DNA from 3 places in the Salinicola sp. RZ23 genome. Region 2 is predicted to be linked to each of the others. Evidence: predicted binding sites of a transcription regulator. Region 2 holds the regulator's gene; each other region holds the start of a gene.
The links. The regulator LexA, encoded in region 2, represses DNA repair genes until DNA is damaged. The targets are predictions, from matches to a motif close to TACTGTNTANNTANACAGTA.
Positions count from the first base shown of each region.

Region 1 (7,092 bases), on a different contig from region 2:
GCATGGGCGATCTCGAGAAGGCGTTCCTGGTCGCGGTGGGTCGGCTCGGCCGCTACCCGGTGGTGGGCGGGCTGGCGCTGCGCTGGAGCTCGGCGGGGGTGGAGGTCGACACCTCGCTGAGCCTGCACGAGAGCGGGCTGCGCAGCGCCTTCGTCGCCGCGGTCAACAACATGGTCACCCTGGCACGGGCGATTCACCGCCCCGAAGGGGTGTTCAAGGCGTGCCTGTTCAACGCCCGGCGCACCCTGCACATCGACCGTGACGACGCCACCCAGCCGTTCCTGCCCGAGCCCGGTTGGGCGATCCCCTACGAGGTCAGCCCCACCCCGGAGCTGGAGGACACCAGCCGCGAGCACTCCTATTTCGAGGATGGCCCCGATCCGGAGGAGTTTCTGCGCCTGCCGCCTGTGATGATCGAGGCGCTGTCGCGGCTCAACGCCATTCACCACACCGGGATGATCATCTTCGAGGCGCTGCCGACCCATCTCAAGATTCACAGCCACTACCGCCTGCTCGATCCGGCCCGCGAGGAGGAGTTTCGCCAGTGCCTGGAGACGCTGCTGGCGGCGGTGCCGGAGATCGACGGCCTGGGGGTCTCCGGCTACATGAAGATGCCCTACAAGAACGCCCGACACTTCGCCCCGCGGGCGCGGCTGCCGGATCATTTTCACCCACGCTGAGACGGTGCTTTAGGGAGGAGATTCCGGGTTTTTGCCCCGTTTTTATCGCTTTTCCCGCGCCAGACGGGATCAACAATGCGCGAGTCGCTATAATCCGCGCGGAAAATAAGGAGACCCGGCAGGCCCGGTGGACTCCCAACAACACATCCAGTCGATGGTGAACTCATGGCCAAATCCCACACCCATGCGCAGTGGTCCTCTCGCACGGCCTTCGTCCTGGCGGCGACCGGCTCGGCGGTCGGGCTCGGCAATATCTGGAAATTCCCCTACATGGTGGGCGACAGCGGCGGCGCCGTGTTCGTGCTCGTCTACCTGGTCTGTATCGCGCTGATCGGGCTGCCGATCCTGGTCTCCGAGTGGCTGCTCGGCCGCCGCGGGCAGTCCAACCCGATCAACACCATGCAGACGATCAGCCGTAAAGAGAAGAAGTCGCCGGACTGGGTGCTGGTGGGGATCGCCGGCGTGCTCGGGTCGTTTCTGATCCTCTCGTTCTACAGCGTGGTCGGCGGCTGGTCGCTCAACTACACCTGGAGCACGCTGACCGGCGATCTCGGCCGCTCCAGCGATGTCAGCGTGGGTGACTACTTCACCACCCTGCTGGGCCAGCCGGGCACGCTGCTGCTGTGGCACACGCTGTTCATGCTGCTGACCTTCGGCATCGTCGCCGGCGGGGTCAAGGGCGGCCTGGAGCGCGCCGCCAAGTGGCTGATGCCGCTGCTGATCGTGGCGCTGATCGTGCTGATCGGCTTCGGCATGACCACCTCCGGTTTCGGCCAGGCGGCCACCTTCATGTTCTCCCCCGACTGGAGCAAGCTCAACGGCGGCGTCATCCTCGCCGCACTGGGGCACGCCTTCTTCACCCTGTCGCTGGGCATGGGCATCATGATGGCCTACGGCTCCTACCTGGGTCAGGAGGTCGATCTGATCAAGACTGCGCGTACCGTGGTGATCCTGGACACGGTGATTGCCCTCGGCGCCGGCATGGCGATCTTCCCGGTGGTCTTCGCCAACAACCTCGACCCCAGCGCCGGCCCGGGCCTGCTCTTCGTCACCCTGCCGCTGGCATTCATCGACATGCCCTGGGGGCTGGTGTTCGGCACGATCTTCTTCGCCCTGCTCACGGTGGCTGCGCTGACCTCGGCGATCTCGCTGCTGGAGCCGGTCACCGAGTTCCTGGAAGAGCGTACGCCGCTGTCGCGACTCGGTTCGGCGTTCGTGGCCGCGCTGGCGACCTGGAGCCTGGGGATCGCGGCGCTGCTGGCGTTCAACCTCTGGTCCGGCTTCCAGCCGTTCGGCTTCAACGTCTTCGATCTGCTCGATGCCCTCACCAGCAAGCTGATGCTGCCGCTGACCGGGCTCGCGGTGATCATCTTCACCGCCTGGTTCCTGGATAGCGAAAGCGTCAAGCAGGAGCTGGGCCTGGGGCCGAAAGGGCGTGTGCTGTGGCACTACGTGTCGCGCTACGTCGCCCCCATCGGCGTCATCGTGGTGTTCTTCAACAGCCTCTGATTTTCAAGAGCGCTTGTTTTTCGAAAGCGCTTGTTTTCAAAAGCTGAAAGACGCATACGGCACGGGCCCGTGCCGTTTGAGCGCCGTCATCTTTGCGCCGGCATTGGCGCGATAAGGCAGTGTAGGGCAGCGGCTGTGGGCCGCTCCCCAGAGGGGCAGGCGCCCCGGCAGGGGGGCGCCTGATGTGTAGAACGAACCGTCCTAGTCGGGCAGTTCGGCGATACGCTGCTGCAGACGGCGTCTCTCGGCGCGCTGTTCGATACCGCGACGTGCCTTGAGGTAGCGCACCGCAGCGCGGCGCTTGCGCTGTTCGTGCTCGTCGACTTCTAGATGCATGAAAATGTCGAAAATTTCGCTCTTCAGGGCGTGAAGATTTTCAATGTCCTTCATTGATCGAATCTCCTGGCATCCTCAGATCATCGGGTTAAGGTGCCCGACATGCATACTATACCCAACTTTACAAGATCGTGACGCCCGACTTTTTTCCCTTTTTCGGCGCCCGGTGGGCGCGTGCTCCCACGTAGTGAGTGGGGCATACTAGCTACCTCACTCGATAGCGAGACCGATAATGCTGCGATACGAGGGACGGGCATGAGCCGTTCGCTGTTCGACGAACTGCGTGTGCATATGGGTCGCCTGCGGCGCTCCGAGCAGAAAGTCGCCCGTTTCGTGCTGCGCCACCCCGACGAAGTGATCCTGATGCGGATCACCGATCTCGCCAGTGAAGCCCAGGTGAGCGAGCCCACGGTGGTGCGCTTCTGCCGCGCCATGGGCATGGCCGGCTTCCAGGAGTTCAAGCTCAAGCTGGCCCAGATGATGGCTAAGGGCAGCCAGTACGCGCAGTTCTCGCTGACCGATGCCGAGAGCGTCTCCGAGTTCTCCCACGGCATCTTCGATACCACTATCGAGACGCTCGAACAGGTGCGCGACAGCCTCGACAACGACGCACTCGGCCGGGCGATCGCCGCGCTGGCGGTGGCCAACCGGGTCGAGTTCTACGGCTATGGCGCCTCCGGCGTGGTCGCCGCCGACGCCCAGCACAAGTTCTTCCGCCTGCAGATCCAGACCTCGGCCTACGCCGACCCGCACATGCAGGCGATGTCGGCGGCGACGCTGAAGGTCGGCGACGTGGTGGTGGCGATCTCCCAGACCGGGCGTACCCGGGCGCTGCTGGCCAGTGCCAAGACCGCGGTCAAGGCCGGCGCTACGGTGATCGGGCTGTGTCCCAGCGATTCGCCGCTGGCCCATGAGGTGAGCCTGGTGCTGCCGGTGGACGTGCAGGAGGACACCGAGGTCTACATTCCCATGACCTCGCGTATTGCGCATCTTTTGACCATTGACGTGCTGGCGGTGGGGGTGGCCAAGAACCGCGGCCCGCAGATCAGCGACCAGCTCAAGGCGATCAAGCGCAGCCTGGGCACGCTGCGGGTACCCAATACCCCCTCGTCCTCGGCCTGACGCGCACGCTCTCTCTGCACCGCTTTCTCTGCACCACTCCCTCGGACGCTGTCCTCTCTGCCTTCTCTCCCCCCGGCGCTTGCCGGGGTTCGCGCCCGTCTTGTCCATTCGTTCGCCCAGTCTTCGTTCGCTCATACGCGCTCTGCCGGCGCGGCGTCCCGGGCGCGGCTACCTGCCGGCTCCGCTCTGGCTGGTCCGGGTTGGTGCTGGCACGCCGCCACCGCGGGGCAAAGTGAGGTCATTTATACTGTATATATAGACAGTATTCGGGGTTGTGAGCGACACTATCTCCTCGAAGGCCAGGGGAGGGGGCGTCACCCATGTCTGAGCGTCATTGCCGGGTTTGCCGCTGCATCGCCGTGAGCGGCCGTTGCCCGTGTCTTTATCGTTGCCGGGGCCGCGGGCGGTGAGCGCGCTCGATCGGCTGCTCGATAGCCGTGTCGTCTGGCGTGCCCAGGAGAGTGCCGCCGAGGCTCCTGCCAGTGCGGTCGCCAGCGGCCACCCGGCGCTGGATGCGGCACTGCCGGCGGGCGGTTGGCCGCGCGGGGCGATCAGCGAGCTGCTCTCCGACGGGGCCGGCAGCGGTGAACTCGCGCTGCTGTGGCCACTGCTGGCACGCCTGACCCGCGAGCAGCGGCCGGTGGTGCTGGTGGCGCCGCCGGCGCTGCCCTATCCGGCCGCCTGGCGGCAGGCCGGAGTCGAGCTCGGCCACTGCCACTGGCTCGACGTGAGTGGGCGCGAAGCGCTGTGGGCCACCGAGCAGTGCCTGCGGGCCGGCTGCTGTGCCGCGGTGCTGGCGTGGCTGCCGCAGGCCGATGCGCGCGCCTTGCGCCGGTTGCAGGTGGCGGCGGCAAGCGGTGACACCCTGGGCTTCGTGCATCGGACGCTGACGCGGGTCGGCGAGGCTTCGCCAGCGGCGCTGCGCCTGCGCCTCCATGGCCCGGGTGAGGGGCACACGCCGGCGCTGGAAGTGCTCAAGTGTCGTGGCGGGTGGCCGCACGCCACCCGCATCGCCATCGGCGCGGGGGCGTGACGCCATGCGCTGGGCCTGTCTGCTGTTCCCGCGGCTGGCGCTGGAGGGGGCGCTGCGTCGCCGCGACGACCCCGCGGCGCCCTTCGCCCTGCTCGAAGGGGCGCCGCCGCGTCAGCGAATTCGTGCCGCCAACCAGGCCGCGCGCGCCCAGGGGATCAAGCCCGGCCAGCCGCGCGGGCTGGCCGAGGCGCTCTGCCCCGAACTGGGCTGCGCCCCGCTGGAGCCCGCGGCGGTGGAGCGCTGGCGCCAGCGTCTGGCCGCCTGGGCCTATGCCTACAGTGGTCAGGTGAGTCTCGACTATCCCCATGCGCTGGTGTTCGAGGTCGCCAGCAGTCTGGCGCTGTTCGGCCCCTGGCCTGCGTTCGAGGCGCGGCTACGTGGCGAGCTCGCCGCACTGGGCTTCACTCACCGCCTGGTGGTGGCGCCCAACCCGGCGGCGGCGCGGGTGCTGGTCAACGCCCACGACGGCCTGGCGGTGGACGAGGCCGGGCTGGAAGCGGCGCTGGCGAGACTGCCGCTGACGCGCAGCGGGCTGGCGGCGGAGAGCGTGCAGACCCTGGCCCGCAGCGGTTTCCGTCGGCTCGGCGAGCTGTTCACGCTGCCGCGTCCGGCGCTGGCGCGGCGCTTCGGCAGTGGCGTGATGCGTCATCTCGGCGAGCTGCGTGGCGAGTGGCCGCTGGCGCTGACGGTCCATCGGCCGGCGCAGCACTTTTCGCGCAGCTTCGAGTTCGACCGCCCGGTGCACGCCATTGCCGGGCTGGCTTTCCCGCTCAAGCGCCTGCTGCAGGAGCTGAGCGCTTTCCTGCGTGGCCAGGATGCCGGCATCGAGCGTTTCAGCCTGGTGCTGGGGCTGGAGGGCGGCCCGGCGCAGCGCTTCGAGATCGGGTTGCTGGCGCCCCAGCGCGAGGCCGAGACGTTGCTCGAGCTGACCCGCGCGCAGCTCGAGCGGGTGCGTCTCGAAGGGCCGGTGCTGAGTGTGACCCTGGCGGCCTCGCGGCTCACCGCCTATGCGCCGGTGCGCCGCGAGCTGCTGGCTGGCCCCGCGCGTCAGGCCCAGGCCTGGGCGGCACTGCATCAGCGCCTGGTGGCGCGGCTGGGCGGTGCGGCGCTGAAGCCGCTGGTCGAGCACCGCGAGCACCGCCCCGAAGCCGCGGTGTTCGCCGCCGCCGGGCCGCGCGCCACCGATATCCCCGAGGCCCGGTTACGGCCCGGCTGGCTGCTCGCCGAGATGCCCCCGGCGGAGGCCGGCATCGCCCGGCTGCTGGCCGGGCCCGAGCGGATCGAGAGCGGCTGGTGGGATGGCGACGACGTGCGCCGTGATTACTATCTGGCCGAGTGGCACGACGGCCGCCACGCCTGGGTCTGGCGCGAACCCGGCGGCGAGGGCTTTCATCTGCACGGGTGGTTCGGATGAGCCGGCCGTCTGCCTGGACGCCATCCGGCGACGCCGCCAACGATGCCGGTGCGGCCGTCAATGGCGACGAGACAGCGGCCCCCGGCGCGGCTGCGGGCGCCCATGACGGGGCAATGCCCCCTGGCGCGGCTTCGGGCGCCTATGACGAGACAACGCCCCCGGGCGCGGCTTCGGGCACCTATGAAGAGCGAGTTCACGAGGCCAATGCCTACGCCGAGCTGCACTGTCTCTCTGCCTTCAGCTTCCAGCGCGGCGCCTCCACCGCGGACGAACTGTTCGCCCGCGCCGCGCGGCTCGGTTATCACGCCCTGGCGATCACCGACGAGGCGACCCTGGCCGGCATCGTGCGCGCCTGGCAGGCCGCCAGGGCCCACGGTGTACGCCTGATCGTGGGCGCCGAGCTGCGCAGCGACAGCGGCCTCAAGCTGGTACTGCTGGTGGAGAATCGCCACGGCTACGCCCAGCTGTGCGGGCTGCTGACACGGATTCGCGGCCGCGCGCCCAAGGGCGAGTACCGTCTCTACGATGCCGACCTGGCCACGCTCGACGGTGGCGCCGGGCTGTTTGCGCTGTGGCTCCCGGACGACAGCGCCACGCTCGCGGCAGGCGCGCGTCTCGCCGGCTACTTTCCCGGGCGGCTGTGGCTGGCGGCGGAGCTGCACTACGGCTTCGCCCAGGGGCTCGACGATGGCGCCCGGCTGGCCCGCTGGCGGGCGCTGGCGGCGACGCTGAAGATCCCGCTGGTGGCCGCGGGGGATGTGCACATGCACGCCCGCGGGCGGCGCGCACTGCAGGACTGCCTGACCGCGATCCGCCAGCATCAGAGCGTGTTCGAGGCCGGCGACACGCTGTTCCCCAACGGCGAGCGCCATCTGCGCACCCGTGCGGCGCTGGCGGCGATCTACCCTGCCGGGCTGCTGGCGGAGAGCGTGGCGCTGGCGGCGCGCTGCCATTTCGATCTCGGCGAGCTCGAATATACCTACCCCCACGAAGTGGTC
Region 1 covers NZ_PZJK01000001.1:234,498-241,589, forward strand. The annotation lists gene DOM67_RS01000 (phosphotransferase) at 1-680, shown strand, start outside; gene DOM67_RS01005 (sodium-dependent transporter) at 846-2,189, shown strand; gene DOM67_RS01010 (hypothetical protein) at 2,391-2,579, opposite strand; gene hexR (transcriptional regulator HexR) at 2,781-3,647, shown strand; gene imuA (translesion DNA synthesis-associated protein ImuA) at 4,024-4,680, shown strand; gene DOM67_RS01025 (DNA polymerase Y family protein) at 4,685-6,094, shown strand; gene DOM67_RS01030 (error-prone DNA polymerase) at 6,091-7,092, shown strand, end outside.
Region 1: imuA (translesion DNA synthesis-associated protein ImuA) is a predicted target of LexA. The motif match lies at 3,893-3,912, and genes of this name have one in related genera.

Region 2 (7,092 bases):
CGCTCTCGCTATCCCACAGCAGTCTGCCGATACGCGTCCAGCCGGTTTCGGTCGGCAGCAGCGTGAGTGCGATCGACAGCGAGCTGGCGGCGCGGCGAGGGGTGGTGGCTGCGCCGGGGCGGCCGGCGCGGGTGCGTGGCGAAAGCAGCGTCGGCTGCAGATGGAAATGGCGGCGCGGGCTGAGTGTGCCGTTCTCCAGCGCCAGCAGGTCGCCGTTCACGACCCGCTCGGGCACTACGATGCCGAGCGTTTCGGCAAGCTCGCGGTGGGCTTCCTGATGGGTCAGCTCACCGTGCACCGGCAGCAGCAGTCGTGGCTTGAGCCAGCCGTAGAGCTGGCGCAGCTCGGCTCGTGCGGGATGCCCGGAGGCGTGCAGTGCCGGGTCGGAGTGCTCGTCGTGGATGTGAACGTCGAGGCGTTTGAAGCCGTTCTTGAGGCGTTCGATAGGGCGCTCGTTGCCGGGGATGGCGCGCGCCGAGAAGATGACGTGATCGCCCGCTTCCAGGTCCAGCAGCGGGTGGCGCCCCTGGGCGAGTCGCGACAGCGCCGAGCGCGGCTCCCCCTGGCTGCCGGTGGCGATGATCAGGATTTCTTCGGGCGGCAGATAGCCGAGATCGTAGGTTGGTACCGGGGGCGGAAAGTCCTCGAGATAGCCGAGCTGCTGGGCGATGGCGACCATGCGCTCCATCGAGCGTCCCAGCAGTGCCACGCGACGCCCACAGCGCGCGGCGATCTGCCCCAGCGACTGGATGCGCGCGAGGTTGCTGGCAAAGCAACTGACCGCGACCCGTCCTCGGCACTCGCGGATCACCGCCTCGAGGGCGGCGCCGGCTTCCGACTCGCTGCGCGAGTGGCCCTCGACGTCGGCATTGGTCGAGTCGGCCACCACCAGGTCCACCGGCGCCAGGCGCTCGAAGGGGCGCGAGTCGATCGGCGGACCGATCAGCGGGGCCGGATCGAGCTTCCAGTCGCCGGTGTGCAGCACGCGTGCCCCCGGCGTCTCGATCGCCAGCGCGCAGCTCTCGGGAATGGAGTGGGTGACCGCCACGAAGCTGACCGTGAAGGGCGTCTGTTCGACGCTGCTGGCGGGCGTCACCGGGCACAGCGCATCGGTGCGCAGACCGCGTTCCAGGAACTTGGCGCGCAGCATCTCGATCGCCAGCGGCGTGGCATAGACCGGACAGCCCCAGTGGGGCCAGATCCAGGCCAGGGCGCCGATATGGTCTTCATGGCCATGGGTGATGAAGACCGCCTCGGGGATCATGCCCTCCGCGGCCAGATGGGCCACGTCGGGAATCTGCAGCGGTGAGTCGGGTAGATCCTGGCGGATCATCATGCCGCAGTCGACCGCGATCCAGTGATCGTCGTAGCCATAGAGCGAAAGGTTCATGCCGATTTCACCGCAACCGCCCAACGGATGAAACAGCAGAGGCGGATAGGTACGGGGGCGAATGTGCACGCGCGGACGAAACATCGGCTTCCTTAACGGGAAAAGTCTCGACTCACTATAAGGCATCGTTCTCGACCCGCTCAAACCGGGATCTGAGCCCGGCGAGGCGAGCGCCGCAGCCACGGCGAATCGGGTACAATGCCGCAGCCCCGATCGCGGCGGGCATTGTCCCGCCGCTGCCGAGGCAGGTTGCGTCGTCGCGCCCGTCGTTGCGCGGCGACTTTTCGTTTCTTCGACCCTGTCAGCGTGAGTTATGCCGCACAATTATCGTTTGATCGTCTCCTGCCCCGATCGGGTCGGGATCGTGTCCCGGGTCTCGGGCTTCATCGCCGCCCAGGGTGGTTCCATCATCGAGGCCAACCAGCATTCCGATCTGGATAACGGGCGTTTTTTCATGCGCTACGACATTCAGTCGGAGGCGCTCGGCGCCGCGGCCTTCCGTGCCGAGTTCGAGAGCATCGCCCGCGAGTTCGCGATGGATTGGCGACTCAGCGATGCCAGCCGGCGTCAGCGGGTGGTGCTGATGGTATCGCGCGAGTCGCACTGCCTGGTCGACCTGCTCTACCGCTGGTCGGCGGGGGAGCTCGATTGCGATATCCCCTGCGTGATCTCCAACCACGACGATCTGCGCGCGCTCGTCGAGTGGCACGGCATCACCTTCCATCGGGTGAGCGTCGACCCCGCCGACAAGGCGCCGGCATTCGCCGAGGTCGAACGGCTGATCGCTGCGGCTGACGCCGACAGTGTGGTGCTGGCGCGCTACATGCAGATCCTTCCGCCGGCGCTGTGCGAGCGCTATGCCGGTCGCATCATCAATATCCACCACAGCTTTTTGCCCTCCTTCGCCGGTGCCAAGCCCTATCACCAGGCGTTCGAGCGTGGGGTCAAGCTGATCGGTGCGACCTGCCACTACGTCACCCAGGAGCTGGACGCGGGGCCGATCATCGAGCAGGACATTCAGCGGGTGTCGCACTGCCATACGCCCCAGGACCTGGTCCGGCTGGGGCGCGACGTGGAGAAGGCGGTGCTCGCACGTGGCCTGCGCTGGCATCTGCAGGACCGCGTGCTGATCCACGGCAACAAGACCGTCGTCTTCTCCTGAGTTCTGCCCCGGTGTGGTCGGCCTCTCGCCTGCGGCGTCAGGTCGGCTGCTCGCCGTCGAACAGGCTGAGCTGGCGCTGCTCGGCCTCCGGGGCCAGGCGCACGCCGACCCCGAGCAGACGCACCGGGCGGCCGCCGCGCTGCCAGGCGCTCTCCAGCAGTTCGTGGAAGCGTGCATGGATCACGCCCCGGGCGCCGGTCTCCTGGGTGGTGCTGGTGAAGTCGTGGAAGCGCACCTTGACGAACTGCTTGCCGATATCGGGGTTGCCGTGGCGGGCCAGGCGCTCGTCGAGCCGGGCGATCAGCGGTGCCAGTGCCTGGTGGCACTGGGCGAGATCCGGCAGATCGCTGTCGTAGGTGGTCTCGACGCTGACCGACTTGCGTTCGCGGGTGACGTTGACCGGACGGTCATCGATGCCGTGGGCCAGCTCGTGCAGGCGCTGGCCGAACTTGCCGAAGGCATCGATCAGCTGCTCCAGCGGCCGTGCGCGCAGCTCGGCGCAGGTAGCGATACCCAGCCCCTCCAGCTTGGCCGCGGTGGCGGGGCCGACCCCGTGCAGCTTGTTGACCGCCAGCCCCTCGATGAAGCTCGCCATCTGCGTGGGTGGAATCACGAACAGGCCATCCGGCTTGTCCCAGTCACTGGCGATCTTGGCCAGAAACTTGTTGGGCGCCACGCCCACCGAGACCACGATGCCCGTACGCGCGAGCACCTCCTGCTTGAGCCAGTGCGCCATCCAGGTCGCGCTGCCCTGGAAGCGGGTGACCTCACTGACGTCGAGATAGGCTTCGTCGAGGGAGAGCGGTTCCACCAGCGGGGTCAGCTCGTGGAAGACCGCCTGGATGTCATGCGAGACGCGGCGGTAGCGGTCGAAGTCCGGCGCCAGCAGCTTGAGCTCGGGGCATAGCCGCAGGGCGCGCGCGGTGGGCATCGCCGAGTGGATGCCATAGCGCCGGGCCGGGTAGTTGCAGGTGGCGATGACTCCGCGCTTGTCGGCACTGCCGCCGATCGCCAGCGGCAGGTCGCGCAGCCCGGGGTTGTCGCGCATTTCCACCGCGGCGTAGAAGCAGTCGCAGTCCGCGTGGAGGATCTTGCGCATGGCCGTTGGCGTCTACTGCAGGCCCAGGCCATTGCCGCCGCGGATGATCCCGACGCCGAGGCCCTCGATATCCAGCTGCTGATGCTCCAGGTCGACCTCGATGGGGGCGAAGTCGGGGTTCTCCGCCAGCAGGGTGACGCGGCGCCCGTGCCGCTGGAAGCGCTTGACCGTGACTTCGTCGTCGAGTCGGGCGACCACGATCTGACCGTCGCGCACCTCCTGGGTACGGTGCACGGCGAGCAGGTCACCATCGAGAATGCCGATGTCCTTCATCGACAGCCCGCGTACGCGCAGCAGGTAGTCGGCCCTGGGGGCGAAGTAGTCGGCCGGCAGCGGGCAGTAGCGGTCGATGTGCTCGGCGGCGAGGATCGGGCTGCCGGCGGCGACGTTACCCACGATCGGCAGCCCCGTCTCGACGGCTTCGACGGGCTCGGGTGCGCCGGCCGCAGCGGGCAGGCGGATCCCGCGGGAGGTCCCCGGAATCATGCGGATCACGCCCTTGCGATCGAGCGCGCGCAGGTGCTCCTCGGCGGCGTTGGGGGAGCGGAATCCCAGCGCCTTGGCGATCTCGGCGCGGGTGGGTGGATAGCCGAACTCGGTCATCGTCTTGACGATGAAATCGTAGACGTTCTGCTGCCGGGCGGTGAGCGGTCTCGACATTGGGCGTCTCCCCGGGGCCTGTCAGGGCTTGGTCATGTATACAGTCTGGAATTGTATCCAGTCCTGCTGGGCAGGGAAAGGGGTAGACAAAGGGAAAAGGGTGGGCAAGGAAAAGAGGGCGGCAGGGTGCCTTCGACGTTTGCCGCGATTGTGCCGCCGCGCCGGGAGTGGTTAGATTCAAAAGCGTTTTAAACAGGCGTTTTTCAGCTGATTCGACAGGCGTCGGCCGGCAGCTTCGGTGTCAGCGAGCAGCCCCCGATGTCGACAGGAAAGAGGTAGTCCATGGCCCAATCCGACACCGTGACCCGCATTCTCGACACCGCCGAGGTGCTGTTCGCCGAGAAGGGGTTCGCCGAAACGTCGCTGCGCAACATCACTACCCGGGCCAAGGTCAATCTGGCGGCGGTCAACTACCATTTCGGCTCCAAGAAGGCACTGATCCAGGCGGTCTTCGCGCGTTACCTCGACCCCTTCGCCGAGCGTCTCAATCACGCGCTCGACGGGCTCGAACGCCACTATGGCGGGCAGACCATTCCCCTCGAGGTGCTGCTCGAACGCCTCGCCGAAAGCGTGCTCGAGGTGCCGGCGGAGCGCCACAGTCTCAAGATCTTCATGAAGCTTCTTGGGCTGGCCTATACCCAGGCCCAGGGGCATCTGCGGCGCTATATTCAGGCGCACTACGGCGAAACCTTCCACCGATTCGTCGCCTGCTTGCGGCTGGCCACGCCGGAGCTGCCGGAGGCGGAGCGCTTCTGGCGCCTCCACTTCATGCTTGGAACCGTGGTGTTCACGCTCTCTGGGTTGGATGCGCTGCGCGATATCGCCGACAACGAGTACCACGAGCATGTCACCGTGCGCGATCTGATCCGGCGGCTCAAGCCGGTGGTGGCGGCGGGCATGCTGGCACCGCTGGAGTCGCCTGAGCCAGCAGCGACCTGACACGGTAGCGGCAGCGCCCTCTGTCATGACGCCGACGGGTCGTCTAGAATCGGGCGCTTCACGGTTTCAGGTAACGGCTATGACACAACCGCTGGGTCCGGTAATGCTGGACGTCGAGGGCACTCGACTGCGCGAGGAAGAGCGGCGGCTGCTGTCGCGCCCCGAGGTCGGGGGCGTCATTCTGTTTGCGCGCAATACCCCGGATGCGGGGACCACCCAGGCGCTGATCGGCGAGATTCGCGCCTGCCGACCGGACATTCTGGTCGCCGTCGACCAGGAGGGCGGTCGCGTGCAGCGGCTCAAGCAGGGCGTGACCCGGCTGCCGCCGATGGCGACCCTGGGGCGACAGTTCGCCGAGGCGCCGGAGGCGGCTCTGGCCCTGGCGCTGGATACCGGCTGGCTGCTGGGCATGGAGATGGCAGCGTGCGGTTTCGACCTGACCTTCGCCCCGGTGCTCGACCTCGACGATGACCAGTCGCCGGCGATCGGCTCGCGCAGTTTCTCCCCCGACCCGGAGGTGGTCGCGGCGCTGGCCGGCGCCTTCATCGATGGTCTGCATGACGCTGGCATGGTCGCCATCGGCAAGCACTTTCCCGGGCATGGCGGGGCGCGTCAGGATTCGCACCACGCCGTGGCCCGGGATTCGCGCTCGCTGGAGGCGCTGCGCGCGCACGATCTGGTGCCTTTTGCGCGGCTGGCAGGCAAGCTCGATGCGGTGATGCCGGCCCATGTGATCTTTCCCGCCTTCGACGAGCGCCCCGCGGGCTTCTCGCCCAGCTGGCTGGGGTTGCTGCGCGAAGAGCTCGGGTTCAAGGGGGCGATCTTCTCCGATGACCTGACCATGGCCGCCGCCCACGCTGCCGGTACCCCGGCGGCACGCGCCGAGGCGGCCTGGGCCGCCGGCTGTGACATGGCGGTGATCTGCAACGATCCCGCGGCAGCGCGGGAAGTGGTGGATGCCTGCAGCGGACGCCAGGCGCCGCGGATCGCCAAGCTGCGTTACGCCCGCGCCAGGCCGAGCCTCGAGTCGCTGGCGGTGATCTCGCGCTGGCGGCGCACCCATGCCCGTCTGGAAGCCCTCAACGAGGCGGAGTGATCCGCCCTCTGTCCAGAGGCGGCGCCGGCTCTGCCGGTGGCCGCCCGCTGCTATTGATACGGAATACGATGACCCAATCTACGCTCCCCGACGCGCTCAATTCGATGCAGGAGGTCATGGACAACGCCGACTGTCTGATCGACCAGGCCCAGGTAGAGCAGGCTCTCGACCAGATGGCTGCAGCGATCACCCATGATCTTGGTGACAAGCTCCCGGTGTTCTACTGCGTGATGAATGGCGGCCTGATCACCACCGGGCATCTGCTGCCCCGTCTCGGCTTCCCGCTCGAGGTCGACTATCTCCATGCTACCCGCTATCGCGGCGGGATCCGCGGTGGAGAGCTGTTCTGGCGGGTGTCGCCGGAGATTCCCATGGCTGGGCGCCATGTGGTGATCGTCGACGACATTCTCGACGAGGGCGCTACCCTGGCGGCGATTCTCGACTACTGTCGTCAGGCAGGTGCGGCGAGTCTCTCCACCGCAGTGCTGGTCGACAAGCAGCATGATCGCAAGGCCTCGCCGGACCTCAAGGCGACCTATTGTGGCCTGGAAGTGGTCGATCGCTACGTGTTCGGCTTCGGCATGGATTACAAGGGGTACTGGCGCAACGCCCCCGGTATCTTCGCGCCCAAGGACCTGTAAACGACACAGAGGCAGCGTGGTGCGTAGCGCTGCCTCTGTTTGCCTGGTCACTTCTCTTCGGCGCCCCTGCCAGGCGCGTCGCGCTGGTAAAGCCTGGGGCGAAGA
Region 2 covers NZ_PZJK01000015.1:105,334-112,425, forward strand. The annotation lists gene DOM67_RS15295 (ribonuclease J) at 1-1,390, opposite strand, end outside; gene purU (formyltetrahydrofolate deformylase) at 1,704-2,552, shown strand; gene dinB (DNA polymerase IV) at 2,590-3,651, opposite strand; gene lexA (transcriptional repressor LexA) at 3,664-4,311, opposite strand; gene DOM67_RS15315 (TetR/AcrR family transcriptional regulator) at 4,594-5,250, shown strand; gene nagZ (beta-N-acetylhexosaminidase) at 5,330-6,346, shown strand; gene DOM67_RS15325 (hypoxanthine-guanine phosphoribosyltransferase) at 6,415-6,987, shown strand.

Region 3 (7,092 bases), on a different contig from region 2:
ACCGCGAGCTGATGCCGCGCTTCCGCGAACTTGGCATCACCGTGTTCGCCATCAGCCATGACGACCACTACTTCGCCCACGCTGACCGCCTGCTGGAGATGCGCGACGGCCAGCTGTTCGAACTCACCGGCGAGGCGCGCGACCTCGCCAGCCGCGATGCGGTGGCGCGGATCGACACCGCCTCTCCTTGATCGCCTAGCGGCGTGCTGGCGGCAGCGTCTTGCCCTTGCGCTCGCCGACGCTCGCCTCCTGTGCCAGGCGCCGCCCACCGTGGCGGGCGCGGGCCTCGAGTTCGGGGATCAGGTCGCCTTCGCTGAGATGACGCCAGAAGCGTTGCGGCATGTGCTGGGTCATGACCCGATGATTGAGCCGCGCCGGATTGAAGGTGCTGACGAAGTAGGTGCGCCAGAGCGCGTGCTCGCTATCCTCGCCGGCGGTCTGGGCAGCTCTGGCCCTGGCCGCCCAGGCTGGCGGGCAGGGTGTGCGGTAATCCAGCTGTTCGCCGTTCCAGGCCACGCCGCCCCGCGGGGTGGCGATCAGGAAGGGGTTGCTGCCCAGGCGGTCGGCGAAGTGCTCGGCACCCAGCTCGAGCACATCGTGGGCCGGCTCGAACCAGGCGATGAAACTGGCTTTCGACTCTTCCACGCTCTGGTAATCCTCCCTGGCATGGAACTCTTCCCCGCCAGAGGCTCTCTTCGCGCCCCGCGCATCCGCCTCGTCTCCATCCGTGTCGTCGCGATAAAAGCGCAGGAAGGCGTGCATATGGTGCGCCTCGCGCTTGACCGCATGGTGGCGCTGGTGCAGCACGCGGCCATCGACGTCGGCGGCGTGGATGGCCGCGCGCTCGCCCTGGTGCAGGCGCCACATCACCCGGTAGAGCAGCGCCCAGCGGCCCTGTTCGCCCTCACCGCAACGATAGCGGGAGGCGCGTTCGAGCAGGGCCAGGTCCTCACGGGCGATGCGCACCGGGGGCGGCGGCACGCTCGGCTCGGGCAGCCTGATAGCGCCGGCCTCGGCGCTGGCGAAGAGATCCTCCTGGACCTCGCGGGCATCCTCCCATATCACCGCCGCCGGCGGCACGCCGGCCTGCAGCAGGCGCCGGGCGGCGTCGCGCCACTGGCCGAAGTCCGCGGCGGGCACGACCCAGGGCGTGGACGAGGCAAGCGTCATCACGGGCTCACCACAGTGCCATCTGCGCCGGCTGCGGCGCGGTCAGCTGCTGGCGCAGGCGGGCGCTGTCGCGCTGGCCATCGGCGGGGCGGTAGTCTTGGGTCACCACGAAGGGGCGCAGGATCTCTATCCGGCAGCGCAGCGCGATCAGATCCTGAAAGCGGATTCGCCGGTGGCGGCGCAGCTCGACCAGCCGCTGCACGCTCCTCAGGCCGATCCCCGGCACACGGGCGATCAGCGCCGGCTCGGCGCGGTTGAGATCGAGCGGGAAGGTGTCGCGATGGGTCAGCGCCCAGGCCAGCTTGGGGTCGATGTCTAGTGCCAGATTGCCCGGCTTGCCGAGCAGCTCCGCGGCGGCGAAGCCGTAGCCGCGGATCAGGAAGTCGGCCTGGTAGAGCCGATGCTCGCGCAGCAGCGGCGGGGCAGCCTGGGGCAGCCCGGCGGGGCGTTCGGGGATCGGGCTGAAGGCCGAGTAGTAGACGCGCTTGAGCCGGAAGCGCTGATAGAGCTGTTCGGCGGACTGCAGGATGGTGCGGTCATCGGTGGTATCGGCGCCGACGATCATCTGCGTGCTCTGGCCTCCCGGGGCGTAGCGTGGCGCCATGCGCTTGGGGTTGTCGCTGCGCGGCGGGTGCTTGGCCTCCTGCGTGGCCGCGTCGTTGGCGGCATCGATGCCCTGGCGGATCTGGCCCATCGCCGAGTGGATGGTGCCCAGCTGCTTCTCCGGCGCCAGGGTCTTGAGGCTCGTCAGCGTCGGCAGTTCGATATTGGCGCTGAGACGGTCGGCGTAGCGCCCGGCCTCCTCCAATAGCCTGGGGTCGGCCTCGGGAATCGCCTTGAGATGGATATAGCCGCGGAACTGGTGGGTCTCGCGCAGCAGCCTGGCCACCTGGATCAGCTGCTCCATGGTGTAGTCGCTGGAGCGGATGATGCCCGAGCTCAGGAACAGCCCGCTGATGGTATTGCGGCGGTAGAACGAGAGCGTGAGCCGCACCACCTCTTCTGGCGTGAAGCGGGCGCGCGGGATATTGCTCGAACGGCGATTGATGCAGTACTGGCAGTCGTAGAGACAGAAGTTGGTCAGCAGCACCTTGAGTAGCGAGACGCAGCGGCCATCCGGAGTGAAGCTGTGACAGATGCCCATGCCGCTGGAGGCACCCAGCCCGGCCTTGCCGCGGGAGGTGCGATTGGGCGCGCCGCTGCTGGCGCAGGAGGCGTCGTACTTGGCGGCATCGGCCAGGATGGAGAGTTTGTCGATCAGCTCCATGGCGCACCTCGAGCAGGGGGAGACGGCAGCTCCGGCCCCTGGCCGACCCTGGCAGGGCGGTCCGGGCCGAAAGCGCGTGGCTCGAGGTACTGTACTCAAAAACAGTGGTTTTGCATACAGTATTCGGGTGAGCGTCGACGCCCGATCAGTTCGGTGTCTCGCCGGCGGCCAGCAGCGCCTGACAGCGATCACGAATCTCGCCGTAGGGGTAGGCCTCGAAGCGCGCGAACCCCGGCAGCTGGCGCGCCTTGAGCGGGGTGAACAGCGGCATCGCCAGCCCGCACAGAAAATGCGCCATGCGCTGGGGGCCGGGGGCCTCGCCAAGGGTATCGCGGTGGCGGGCGATGAACGGCGCCAGCGCCTGCTGCAGCGTCTGCGCATCGGGCTCGGGCAGCGGCGGGGCCGGCGGCAGGCTGGCGATACGGCCGTGGCATACCGAGCAATGGCCGCAGCCAGTAGTATCCACCGGTGGCGCCTCGCCGAAGTAGGCGGCAAGGCGCCAGGTCAGGCAGGTGGTGGACTCGAACAGGTCGAGCATGGCGTGCAGCCGTGCGATCTCACTCGCCTCCCGCGCCTGGTACTCGGCCAGCAGGGTGTCGCTCAGGCCGTCGATGTCGAACTCGGGCGTCAGCACCTCGTAGACATCGGTCATGCGCTTGGCTTCCAGCACCACCCAGCCCTTCTCCTGGAAGTACTCCAGCGCTGTGATCACCCGCCCCCGGGAGGCGTCGAGCCCGGCGGCCGCCCCGGCCTGGTAGAGGCGCTCGAAATCCACCGTGCCCCAGGTGCGTGCCATCGGCACGTTGTCGACGATCAGTTGCACGAAGTCGGCGCGCTCGCCTTCGAAGCGTGCCACCAGCGTCTCTGCAGGCTCGACGTAGCGCAGCCGGTACTCGGCCAGATAGGCGTAGCGCGGCGCGATGACGCCGTGCATCTCCAGGCGCACCAGCAGCGTCTTCAGCGGCAGCAAGCGCACATTGCTGTCGCGCGAGAGGGTGTTGAGCAGCACCGGCCACTGGCGCTCCGGCCGGGCGCCGGCGGTGGCGATCTCATCGAGCACGTGACGAATGCCGGCGCGCTCCGGGGTATCGCCATAGACGAAGTTCTCCAGCACCCGCAGGCCGTCGCGGCCGGCCAGGGTGAGGCAGCGCGAAGGCTTGCCATCGCGCCCGGCGCGGCCGATCTCCTGACTGTAGTTCTCGATCGACTTGGGCAGGTCGTAGTGGACCACGTTGCGGATATCGCCCTTGTCGATGCCCATGCCGAAGGCGATGGTGGCGACGATGCAGGCGAGCTCGCCGTGCATGAAGCCCTGCTGGATGGCGTCGCGGGTCTCGCTGTCGAGTCCGGCATGGTAGGCCCGCGCGGCGATGCCTCGGGCGCTGAGATCGCGGGCGACCTGCTCGGCGCTGTGCTGCAGGGTGACATAGACGATGGTGGGCGCGGCAGCGCCCGGCTGCTGCTGTGGGGCCAGCCAGGCGGCCAGGGCCTCCAGGCGCTCGGCGGCCGGCACCGGCTGCACCAGCAGTTCGAGATTGGGGCGATGGAAGCCGGTGGTGATCACGTCCTCGGCGGCGATGGCGAACTTGTCGCGCATGTCGTCGATCACCGCCGGGGTCGCGGTGGCGGTGAGCAGCAGCGCCTGGGGAATGTCGAACTCGCGCTGGTAGTCGGGCAGCTTGAGGTAGTCGGGGCGGAAGTTGTGGCCCCACTCGGAGATGCAGTGGGCCTCGTCGATCACCAGCAGCGAGATCGCGATCTGGCGCAGGAAGTGGCGGAAGCGCTCGTTCTTGAGCCGCTCCACCGAGACCATCAGGATCTTGAGCTCGTTGCGCCGCGCCCGCTCCATGATCTCGCGCACGGTGTCGCGGTCCTGGGTGGAGTCGATGCTGGCGGCGGCCACGCCGTGGCGCTGGAGAAAGCCGAGCTGGTCCTGCATCAGCGCCAGCAGCGGCGAGACCACCAGGGTGAGGTGGGGCAGGTGCAGCGCGGGGAGTTGATAGCACAGCGACTTGCCGGCGCCGGTGGCGAAGATCGCCGCGGTCGAACGGCCGCCGATGACGCGTTCGATCACCGCGCCCTGGCCGCCGCGGAAATCGTCGAAACCGAAGACGCGCTGCAGGGTCTGACGGGCGGTCTCTTGGGTCATGTCGGGCTCCCTGGGTTGGCCGATGCAGCGCGGCCGGGCCCGGCGCTGCGGGGGCGCAGTATCGCACGCCCGGATGACGCTTGCAGGTCGCTGCCGAGTCGGCGGGACGAACGGCCGGCGCGATGGAAAGCGCCGGCGTGCAGCTCAGCTATCGAGTCGGGATATCGCGCCGTGGCCAGGGGGCGCTGGTGGCGTCGGCCGCCGTGGCCGGCTCATCCGGCGGTTCGGTCTGGTTCGGGGTCAGGGTCGCGTTGGCGTGGCGCGAGGAGCGGTAGCTGACGCCGTGACGCGCCCGCGGCGGCTCGTTGCCGGCATGCAGTGCGGTGACCCGTTCGATGATCGCGCGGTCGCCCAGGGTCATGCGGTCGAGCATGCGCAGATGCTGCAGCCAGTTGGGTACCAGGAACACCTCCTGCCACAGGTCGCGGTCGACGATATCGCGGTAGAGCGACCAGCGCTTGGCGCCGTTGCGCAGGCGCAGCTTGCGCAACGGCCGCACCGCACGGGCGAAGTCGCGCAGATGCTCGGCGTCGATACGGTACTCGATGGTGACCATGACCGAGCCGCGCGCCGGGTCGAACTCGAAGTCCGGGCGCTCGGTGTGCACCTCGGGCGCCTCGATCAGGCCGCTGGCGTCGAGGTCCGGCAGCCGCGAAGGCAGGAACAGCAGCGCCGAGAGCAGCAGCAGTGCGCCGGCCAGCAGCAGCGCCATATGCACCCCGACTCCCTCGGTCAACTGGCCCCACAGCAGCGAGCCCAGGGTCAGCCCGGCGTAGAGCGCGGTCTGATAGAGCGCCAGCGCGCGCGCCTTGACCCAGTCCGGCACCAGCACCTGCACTGCCGAGTTGTAGGAAGCGACCGCAGCGATCCAGCAGCCCCCGCCGATCACCAGCGCCGGGAACAGCAGCCACAGCCTGTCGACCCCGCCGAGCATCAGCATCACGCCGCCCAGCAGCATGGCGGCGACGCTGATCAGGCGGCTGCTGCCGAACCGCTGACGCGCCCGGTTGACCAGGGTACTGCCGGCGATCGCGCCGATCCCCAGCCCGCCCAGCATGTAGCCGTAGAGCGAGGCGCTGCCGCTGGGGTGCTGATGCGCCAGCAGCGGCAGCAGCGCCCAGATGGCGCTGGCCGAGATGCCGAAGATGAAGGCACGCAGCATCACCAGCCGGGTGACGCTGGAGTACTGCACGAAGTGCATGGCCGCCTTGACCCCCTCCCACAGCCGCTCCGGCGGCAGCGACTTGGGCAGCACCGCGCGCTTCCAGCGCCACAGCGCGGCGAGCAGGCCGCAGAAGCAGAGCACGTTGAGCAGGAAGATCCACGCCGGCCCCACCGCTGCCAGCAGCAATCCACCGATGGCCGGGCCGATGGCGCGGGCGGCGTTGTAGTTGACGCTGTTGAGCAGTACTGCGCTGGAGACCAGATTGCGCGGCACCTGCTCGTTGACCGCCGCCTGCCACGCCGGGGTGGTGATCGCCGCACCGATCGACACGCACAGGATCGAGGCGAGCAGCAGGGTCGGCGAGAGCAGGCCGAGAAAGGCGATCAGGGTGATGAAGGCGCCGCCCAGCAGCTCGATGATCAACCCGAACAGCATCACCTTGCGGCGGTCGTAGTTGTCCGCGATCACTCCGGTGACGATCGACATCAGCACCAGTGGCAGCGCCGCTGCCACCTGGATCATCGCCACCAGCAGCGCGCCGCCGGCGCTGGAGGTGACCACCCAGGCCGCCGCCACCGACTGCGCCCATACCCCCAGGTTGGCGAACAGGTTGGCGATCCAGATCATGCGGAAGGCGGGGACGCCCAGCGGCGCGAAGGTGCTCACGTCCGCCGGGCGCGGCGGCGTCTGATCGGGTTCGAGGGTCAGATCGCTTTGACGGGAAACGGGTTGCAGCATGGCGGGCTCGCTGTCGGCAGGCGAATCGGAAAGCCAGGGTTCAGTGGCTAAACATTAGCATCCTGTGTAGTTCCCCCCGCGTCCAGCGCGATCTTCGCCTGCGTGCGTCAATGACGGGAGGCGCTATCGCATCGGGCGTCGATGATAAGGTGTGGGCTGCCACGGCAGATCTCGGCGTCCGTCAGGGAGTTCTCTCGACCATGATCAACACCTTCGCGGTGTCTCACTATCGCAGCCTGAGGCAGATCGTCTCGCCGCTCTCCGAACTCAACGTGGTCACCGGCCCCAACGGCAGCGGCAAGTCCAATCTCTACAAGTCGCTGCGGCTGCTGGCCGACACCGCGCGGGGCAACCTGATCGCCTCGCTCGCCCAGGAGGGCGGGCTCGACCACACCTTCTGGGCCGGACCGGACACCCTGACCCGGGGCATGCGCGAAGGCAGTGTCCCCATCCAGGGTGGTCCGCGCCGACGCAGCCCGCGGCTGCGGCTGGGCTTCGTGGGCGAGACCTTCGGCTACGCCATTTCGCTGGGCATGCCGTCGCCGCAAGGGTTCGCCGGCTACCAGGAGCCCTCCCTGTTCCAGCTCGATCCCGAGATCAAGC
Region 3 covers NZ_PZJK01000017.1:175,655-182,746, forward strand. The annotation lists gene DOM67_RS17725 (multidrug ABC transporter permease/ATP-binding protein) at 1-191, shown strand, start outside; gene DOM67_RS17730 (TIGR03915 family putative DNA repair protein) at 196-1,170, opposite strand; gene DOM67_RS17735 (putative DNA modification/repair radical SAM protein) at 1,178-2,437, opposite strand; gene DOM67_RS17740 (RecQ family ATP-dependent DNA helicase) at 2,583-4,586, opposite strand; gene DOM67_RS17745 (MFS transporter) at 4,735-6,489, opposite strand; gene DOM67_RS17750 (AAA family ATPase) at 6,690-7,092, shown strand, end outside.
Region 3: DOM67_RS17735 (putative DNA modification/repair radical SAM protein) is a predicted target of LexA. The motif match lies at 2,525-2,544, and genes of this name have one in related genera.